DNA from 2 places in the Arthrobacter sp. GmRoot5-12 genome. Region 2 is predicted to be linked to the other one. Evidence: riboswitches for the same ligand, from Rfam matches in the RefSeq annotation. Region 2 holds a riboswitch; the other holds the start of a gene.
The links. A riboswitch is a leader RNA that binds a small molecule or an ion and turns the genes downstream of it on or off. The one in region 2 is predicted to bind S-adenosylmethionine.

Region 1: it holds a riboswitch for S-adenosylmethionine, as region 2 does, so the genes downstream of both, AC6JAM_RS16240 (aminotransferase class V-fold PLP-dependent enzyme) here and metX (homoserine O-acetyltransferase MetX) in region 2, are expected to answer to the same signal.

The regions. Positions count from the first base shown of each region.
Region 1 covers NZ_AP046056.1:3,512,832-3,517,176, forward strand. The annotation lists gene AC6JAM_RS16235 (class I SAM-dependent methyltransferase) at 1-410, opposite strand, end outside; gene AC6JAM_RS16240 (aminotransferase class V-fold PLP-dependent enzyme) at 512-1,930, opposite strand; SAM riboswitch class IV at 1,967-2,080, opposite strand; gene hisN (histidinol-phosphatase) at 2,233-3,045, opposite strand; gene rsgA (ribosome small subunit-dependent GTPase A) at 3,090-4,205, opposite strand; gene aroA (3-phosphoshikimate 1-carboxyvinyltransferase) at 4,189-4,345, opposite strand, start outside.
Region 2 covers NZ_AP046056.1:392,663-397,007, forward strand. The annotation lists gene AC6JAM_RS01840 (zinc-binding dehydrogenase) at 1-143, opposite strand, end outside; gene AC6JAM_RS01845 (MFS transporter) at 152-1,534, opposite strand; gene metX (homoserine O-acetyltransferase MetX) at 1,701-2,816, opposite strand; SAM riboswitch class IV at 2,829-2,944, opposite strand; gene AC6JAM_RS01855 (bifunctional o-acetylhomoserine/o-acetylserine sulfhydrylase) at 3,045-4,345, opposite strand, start outside.

The DNA of each region.
Region 1 (4,345 bases), 3.1 Mb from region 2:
CCGTGCGGGCGCAGCACGCGGGCCAGTTCGGTGCTTGCCGCCAGGGCGTCGCACCAGTGCCACGCCTGGGCTACGGTGACGACGTCGAAGCTGGCGTCGGGCAGGCCTGTCGCCTCGGCAGTCCCCGGCATCGCCGTGGCAGCCGGGTAGTGTTCCGTGAGCTGGGCGAGCATGTCCGCCGAGGGGTCCACGGCCGTGACGTCCAGCCCCATGTCCAGCAGCAGCGCGGTGAACTTTCCGGTACCGGCACCAACGTCGAGGGCTTCATGGGCGTCGGCGGGCACCAGCCACCGGGCTGACTCCTCAGGGTAGCCGGGCCGGACGCGCTGGTAGTGCCTGCCGCCGTCCTGGAAGCTCTGGCCCAGTTCCCTGCGCCGCCCGTGATCAAGCTTGGGGCCACCCCGAACCACGCGTGGCCTCCTTCAGCTGACGTCCTGCGGTACCTTTCGAATTTACCGCATTCCCCTGGCACACGGTCAGCCGGCTGAAACAGGAGTGGCGGTTTCCGGCGTCAGTCGTCGATGCAGGGCGCTGCGCCGGCTGTTCCAGGGGTGTTGGGCGCCCAGTGCGGGTAGGTGCGGGTGTCGTTGGCAGGGACCCAGCGGCCTGCGTCCACCACGTAGTCCCAGCCCAGCCCGTTGCTCCGGAGCGCCTGGATGCCGGCCAGCAGGCGCTCGGCATCTTCCAGGCGCGAACCGACGCCGAAGCTGGCGCGGAGGGAACCGGACGGCAGGCCCAGGCGCTTCAGCAGGGGATGGGCGCAGAAGCGCCCGTCACGCAGGCCCACGCCATGCTCTGCCGAAAGGTACGCCGCCACCAGTCCTGCGTCGTAACCCTCGACGGAGAAGTTGACCACCCCGATGGTGTCCGTTTCGGGGTTGGTGTCCTTGAAGATCTGGTGAACCGTGACGCCGTCGATCCGCTGGAGTCCCTCCACCATAAAGGAGCGGATGGCGGACTCGTGGGCGTGCCAGCGTGCCTGGTCCAGGCCTGCAATGACCTGGGTGGCGCGGGCCAGCGTGGCGGCCCCCAGGACGTTCGGCGAGCCCCCCTCATGGCGGGCCGGGCCGGTGGCCCAGCTGACGCCGTCGAGCCTGGCTTCCTTGACGGCGCCGCCGCCGGCGAGGTGCGGGACGCCGGCGTCCAGCCAGTCCGGGCGCCCCACCAGGACGCCGGCGCCGAAGGGCGCGTACAGCTTGTGGCCTGAGAAGGCGAGGTAGTCGACGTCATCCGCGCTGATGTCTATGCGGCGGTGCGGCGCGAGCTGGGCCGCATCCACCACGATCCGTGCGCCATGTTCGTGGGCCAGCGCGGCCAGCGCCCGGATGGGGAGGATTTCGCCGGTCACGTTGGAGGCCCCCGTGACCGCGACCAAGCTGACACCGCCCTGTCCAAGCTCGGCACGTACGGCCTCAAGGGTGCCGGTGATGGTGTCGGCGGCGACGATGCTGCGGTGCGGGACGCCCTGCCACGGCAGGAGATTGGCGTGGTGTTCGATGTCCAGGTACAGCACTTCGCCGTCGTGGCGGCCATCGGTCACGGGAAGGCAGCCGGCCAGCAGGTTCAGCGAATCCGTCGTGTTGCGGGTGAAGATGACCGAATCATCCGGGCGGCCGCCCACGAAATCCCTGACGATGCTGCGCGCGTTCTCGTACACGGAGGTGCTGATCTGGGATGCGTATCCTGCCCCGCGGTGGACGCTGGCGTAGTAGGGGAGGATCTCATTCAGGTAAGCGGATACTACGGACAGTGCCGGGGCGGAGGCGCCGTAATCGAGGTTGGCGTACCGCACGTGGCCGCCTGAAATCAGGGGCGCCTGGATTTCGGCGCCGGTGACGGCAGCGAGCGGCCGGCCGGCTGCGGCGTGGCGTGCATGGGGGACGGCAGCTTCGGCAATGACGGGCTGGGGGGAGACGGTGGCAGTTGTCACAGAGACCTCACTTGGTACAGGACTCCGGCATAGTGGAATCCGCGCTTGCCGCATCCGCTCCGGACCGGCCTGGTCGTCACCCGGGGCACCCCACCGCGAATGGAGGGTTGCCGGCCAGCAAACCGGGGTTTTGCGCTGGCACTCGTGACCTGCATAAAAGCGTAGGACATGGGGCGGCCAGGACTGAAGCCGCGGCAATTGTTAAGGGCTTTGTTACGCGCCCCCGAATAAACGACGCCGGGCACCTGCCTTGGGAGGTGTCCGGCGTCGCATTATTCGTTCAAACGTGGAAAGCGCGTGAGTTACAGCAGATCGTCCAGGTACGGGTTCAATCGGTGCAGGACCTCCGAGTGCAGGATTGAGTTCGTGGCCAGGGCGTTCCCGCCGAACGGGCCGTCCTCGCCTTCCAGGGATGTGAACCGGCCGCCGGCCTCCACCACGATCGGCACCAGGGCAGCCATGTCATAGAGGTTCAGCTCGGGTTCGCAGGCGATGTCCACGGAGCCCTCGGCCACCATGCAATACGACCAGAAATCCCCGTAGGCCCGGGTCCGCCAAACGTCCTCGGTAAGGCCGAGGAACTCGTCAAGGTTTCCGCGTTCCTTCCACCCGCCCAGGCTGGAGTAGGAGAGGGAGGCGTCGGAAAGCTTCGACACGTTGGACACGCGGAGGCGGGTGGCGGCGGCAAGGGACCTGCCCATGTACGCGCCCATGCCTTTCGCCGCCCACCAGCGCTTGCCCAGGGCCGGGGCGCTGACGACGCCCACCACCGGTTCGCCCTCATCCACGAGGGCGATCAGCGTGGCCCATACGGGAACGCCGCGGACAAAGTTCTTGGTTCCGTCAATGGGGTCGATGATCCAGCGCCGGGAACCGTGGCCGGTGCTGCCGAATTCCTCGCCCAGGACGGCGTCGCGTGGGCGTGAACGGGAGAGCTGGCCCCGGATGGCTTCCTCGGCGGCCTTGTCCGCGTCGGTGACCGGCGTCAGGTCCGGCTTGGTCTCAACGTGGAGGTCCAGGGCCTTGAAGCGGCTCATGGTCTGGTCGTCCACGGAGTCGGCCAGGACATGGGCCAGGCGCAGGTCATCGTTGTAGCTCGAAGCGGGTTGGATCATGGTTCCAAACTACCGTCTGTGGACGGTTCTGCCGGGAGAACGCGTCAGTTGACGCTGCCGAGCTCCTTGGTTTCCTGTGCTTCCATCCTCGGGTCCGTACCAAGCAGGCGCCGCAGCGAGGCCAGCCGGGCCGCGCCGGTGGGACCTGCGTGTCCGCCTGCCACCCAGTCGTCGAGGCCGCAGTTCACTGCTGTTGCGGTGTGCTTGCAGCCCCGTTCGCAGTTCTCGATGCCGGGGGAGAGGTCCGGGAAGGAGCGCAGGATGCGGTCAGGGTCCACGTGCGCCAGGCCAAAGGAACGGATGCCGGGGGTATCGATGATCCAGCTGCCGGGAGGCGCGTCCGCCAACCGCAAGGCAAGGGCCGACGACGACGTGTGGCGGCCGCGCCCGGTCACGGCATTCACGCCGCCGGTGGCCCGCTCGGCGCCGGTCAGGGCGTTCACCATGGTGGACTTGCCGACGCCGGAGTGCCCCAGCATAACGGTGACCTTGCCATCGAGATGGTCCCGCAGCGCCGCCACTGCGGCGCTGTCCAGCCGCGCCGAGAGCCCGTCATCGGACCGGGCATCGATTCCCGACGCCTGCGCATCCGCCGTCTTGCTGATGATCACCGGGAAGTCCAGGTGCGTGTAGTTGGAAAGCAGGTCCGCGGGGTCTTTGACGTCGGCCTTGGTGACCAGCAGGATGGGTTCGATTCCGGCGTCGTATGCGGCCACGAGCGCGCGGTCGATGAACCCCGTGCGGGGTTCCGGGTTGGCGGCAGCCACCACGATCACCAGTTGGTCGGCGTTGGCCACCACCGCGCGCTCCACGGGGTCGGTGTCGTCGGCGCTGCGGCGCAGGAGGGTGTGGCGGTCCTGGATCTTCACCAGCCGGGCCAGCGTGTCCGGCGCGCCGGAGACGTCCCCCACGAGCGAGACGAAGTCGCCTGCCACAACGGGCGAGCGCCGAAGTTCCCGGGCGCGCGCGGCAATGACAACGCGCTCATTCTCCGAGTCCTCGTCCACTACCGCGGTGTACCGCCCGCGGTCCACCGTGATGATCCGTCCGGTCACGGCGTCGTCGTGGCTGGGGCGGTCTTTGGTGCGCGGCCGGGAGCCCTTCTTGCTGGGACGGATCCGAACGTCCGATTCGTCCCAGGAATCAGTGCTCCGCGCCACTGCCGCGCCCTTCCGGTCCGACTGCGGACCCTTCTCCCTGGGCCAGCATGCCGGCCCACAGCTGCGGGAAATCCGGCATGGTCTTGGCCGTGGTGCCGATGTCCTCCACCTGTACGCCTTCGACGGCGAGTCCCAGGATT
Region 2 (4,345 bases):
ACACCAAGCTCACCGGCGCGGGGCTCCGGCTGCTCCAGTTCCTGCACCAGCAGCGGAGCGGCCTCGGAGTAGGTCTGCTTCCCGTTGCCGGCCCCCGTGGTGGGGGCGGCGGGAACGGTGGAGTACAGGACGGCGGCTTTCACGGATCCTGCTACTTCTTGCGGGCGGCAAGGAGGTCGGCGGTGCCCTGGGCGTCGGCGGCGTCCACGTCGTGCAGCGAGATGCCGCGGGTTTCCTTCAGGAAGTAGACCGCGACGGCGGTAATGGCGCAGGCGATCAGCAGGTAGACCGCCACGGGGACGGAGGACTTGTAGGCGCCCAGGAGCGAGGCGGCGATGATCGGGGCCAGGGATCCTGCAACGATCGACGTCACCTGGTAGCCCAGGGAAACCCCGGAGTAGCGCATCCGGGTGGGGAACATTTCCGCCATGATGGCAGGCTGCCCGGCGTACATGAAGGCGTGGAACACCAGGCCGATCATGATGGCGGCCAGGATGATGGCATCGTTCTTGGTGTCCATCATGGGGAAGGCGAAGAAGCCCCAGGTGGCCCCCATGATGGCGCCGGCCATGTAGACGGGCCTGCGGCCAAACCGGTCCGACAGCTTGCCCACCATGGGCACGACGGCGAAGTGCAGGGCGTGGGCAAGGAGCAGCAGGAGGAGGATGCGGGTGGTGTCGGCCTGGACCACGGTTTTCAGGTAGGTGATGGAGAACGTGACCACGAGGTAGTACAGGATGTTTTCCGCCAGGCGCAGGCCCATGGCGGTGAAGACGCCGCGGGGGTAGCGCCGGAATACCTCAGCGACGCCGTAGCCCTTGTGGCCGGCTTCGACCTCTTTGCGGGCTTCGAGGAAGATCGGTGCGTCATTGACCTTGGTGCGGATGTAGTAACCGATCAGGACGATCACCGCGGACAGCCAGAACGCTACGCGCCAGCCCCACCCCAGGAAGGCGTCCTGGGTCAACGTGGAGGACAGGGTGAACAAGACGGCGGTGGCAAGCAGGTTTCCCAGCGGCACTGCCGACTGTGGCCAGCTGGCCCAGAAACCGCGGGATTTGCTGGGGCTGTGTTCGGCCACGAGGAGGACGGCGCCGCCCCACTCGCCGCCAACGGCAAAGCCCTGGGCGAACCGGAGGACCACCAGCAGTGCGGGAGCCCAGTAGCCGATCTGCTGGAACGTGGGCAGGCAGCCCATGAGGAAGGTGGAGACGCCTACCAGGATGATGCTCAGCTGCAGCAGCTTCTTGCGTCCGAACTTGTCGCCGAAGTGGCCAAAGACGATGCCGCCGATGGGGCGGGCCACGAAACCGACGGCATAAGTGAGGAAGGCGGCGATGATGCCATCCAGTTCTGTGCCGGCGTTGGGGAAGAAGGCCTTTCCGAACACCAGGGTGGCAGCCGAGGCGTAGAGGAAGAACTCGTACCACTCAACAACGGTTCCGGCCATGGAGGCCGTAACCACCTTCTTAAGGCCTGAAGCCTTGACGTCGGTTTCCTCTGTGCGCCTTGCGGCGGAGCTTTCCGTACTCATGCGAACTCCTTCGGCGTCGTCGTCGACACCACGGGGACCAATCAATGGCGGCCGGGTGTGATGCACACCACGAACGCACCGGATTCGATTGAGTATGGTCTGCCTGCGGTGCAACCTCAACGCCGATTAGTGCAGAAGGCATCTGCAGGAATGCACATGCGCGGCGCTAGGCCAGGAAGCTGCTCCGGAGCTGGCTGCCCAGCTGCCCGATCTCTGTCAGGAACCCGTCGTGCCCGATCGGCGCCTGGATGACGTGCACGTCCACGTCCCCCGGCAGGGCCTGGGCCAGCTCACGGGACTGCGACGGGAAATACAGCCGGTCCGAATCCACGGCGGCCACGAAGAACCTGGCGGTGGACCTGGCCAGGGTTTCGGCCAGGGTTCCGCGGCCCCGGCAGATGTCATGGCTCATCAGCGCCTCGGTGAGGGCGATATAGCTGTTGGCGTCGAAGCGCTTCACGAGCTTGCTGCCCTGGTGGTCCAGGTAGCTTTCCACCTGGTAGCGGCCGCGGGCGGCCAGAGCCTCACCCTTCAGGGGCGACTCCGGCGCCTGGGGTTCCCGGCCGAAGCGGCCTTCCAGTTCAGCCGCGGACCGGTAGGTGATGTGGGCGATGCGCCGGGCAAGTGCCAGCCCGGCTTCCGGGCAGGGGCCGCCGTAGTAGTCGCCGCCGTTGAAGTGCGGGTCCTGCCGGATGGCCAGGGTCTGGGCCTGCGCGAAGGCGATCTGTTCCGCCGTGCTCGCGGCGCCCACGGAGATGACGGCGCAGCGCTGCACCCGCTCCGGGTAGGTCACTGCCCATTCAAGGGCGCGGGCGCCGCCCATGGATCCGCCCAGGACAGCGAACCAGCTGCTGATGCCCAGCTGGTCAGCCAGCCGGGCCTCTGCCACCGTGCTGTCCCGCAGGGTGACCAGGGGGAAGCGGGAGCCCCAGGGGGCTCCGTCCGGGGCGGCCGACGACGGGCCCGTGGACCCGTAGCAGCCGCCCACGATGTTGACGGACACCACGAAGAACTTGTCCGTGTCCACGGGAGCGCCGGGACCGGCCAATTGTTCCCACCAGCCTTCTTCGTCCGTGTCACCGCGGGTCACGTGGGTGCTGCCGGTCAGGGCGTGCTCGATCAGGATGGCGTTGCTGGCGTCGGCGTTGAGCGTGCCCCAGGTTTCGTAGGCCAGCGTGACGTCCGGGAGGTATCCCCCGGCTTCAAGTTCCAGCCCTCCGATGGAGGCGTAGCGGACAATTCCGTGTTCGGGGATGGTGGTTCGGGCGACGGTAACCGTCATGGCAAGACCTCTTCTACGCGCTTGCCTGCCGTCGTCTGACCGGCAGGCCAGGTCCTCACCCGGGGCACCCCACCGCGGATGGAGGGTTGCCGGCCAGCAAGCCGGGGCTGTCACTGGCACTCATGACCTGGTTCGAGTGTACGAAACACCCCCCGCTCCAGGCCAAGAGTGTGACTGGTTGTGACTTCCCCGCTTGCCGGCCCTCCCGGCGTCAGCCCTGGCGCGCTTTTAGCTCTGGGCGCCTTTGGCAGCGCGGAAACCCGCTTCCAGGTCGGCCAGGATGTCATCGATGTGCTCCAGGCCAACAGAGAGCCGGACCAGTCCCGGATTCACCCCGGCCACCGCTTGCTGCTCCGGCGAGAGCTGGCTGTGGGTGGTCGACGCCGGGTGGATGACCAGGGAGCGGACGTCGCCGATGTTGGCCACGTGGGAGTGCAGCTCCAGGGCGTCGACGAAGCGCTTGCCCGCCTCCGCTCCGCCGGCAAGGTTGAAGGCCACGACGGCGCCCGTTCCCTTGGGCCCGTACTTGCGGCCACGCTCGTACCAGGGGCTGGAGGGCAACCCGGCGTAGGCGACGGATTCGACGTCGTCCCGTCCTTCCAGCCAGCGCGCCACTTCCGTGGCGTTGGCAACGTGGCGTTCCACCCGCAGGCTCAGCGTCTCCAGGCCCTGGGAGATCAGGAAGGCGTTGAAGGGGGAAACCGCCGAGCCAAGGTCGCGCAGCAGCTGGACGCGGGCCTTGAGGATGTAGGAGAGGTTGGCACCCAGCGCACCGTCGGCGCCTAGGTCGCGGGCGTAGACCAGGCCGTTGTAGGTGGGGTCCGGGGTGTTGAAGCCGGGGAACCGTTCAGGGTCCTTGCCGAAGTCGAATTTGCCGGAGTCCACGATCACGCCGGCAATTGCGGAGCCGTGGCCGCCCAGGTATTTGGTGGCGGAGTGGATCACGATGTCCGCACCCCACTCCAGTGGGCGGATCAGGTAGGGCGTGGACAGGGTGTTGTCCACGATCAGTGGCACGCCTGCCTGGTGGGCCACCTCGGAGATGCCGTCGATGTCCAGGACGTCCTGGCGGGGATTGGACACCACTTCACCGAAAAAGAGCTTGGTGTTCGGCTGGACGGCGTCGCGCCACTGGTCCAGGTTGTCGGGATCCTGGACGAAGGTGACCGAGATGCCGAACTTCTTCAGGGTGTGGGCGAACAGGTTGTACGTTCCGCCATAAAGGCTGGGGCTCGCCACAATATGGTCCCCCGCCTCCGCAATGTTCAGCACCGCGAACGTCTCGGCGGCCTGGCCCGAGCTCAGCAGCAAAGCGGCCAGGCCTCCCTCAAGGCTGGCGATCCGCTGTTCGACGGCATCCTGGGTGGGGTTGCCAATCCGGGTGTAGATGGGCGCAAGTTCGGCGAGGGCAAAGCGGTTGGCTGCGCTTTCGGCGCTGGGGAACACGAAGGACGTGGTCTGGTAAATGGGGAGCGCGCGGGCTCCGGTGGCACTGTCGGGCTCCTGGCCTGCATGGATCTGGCGGGTTT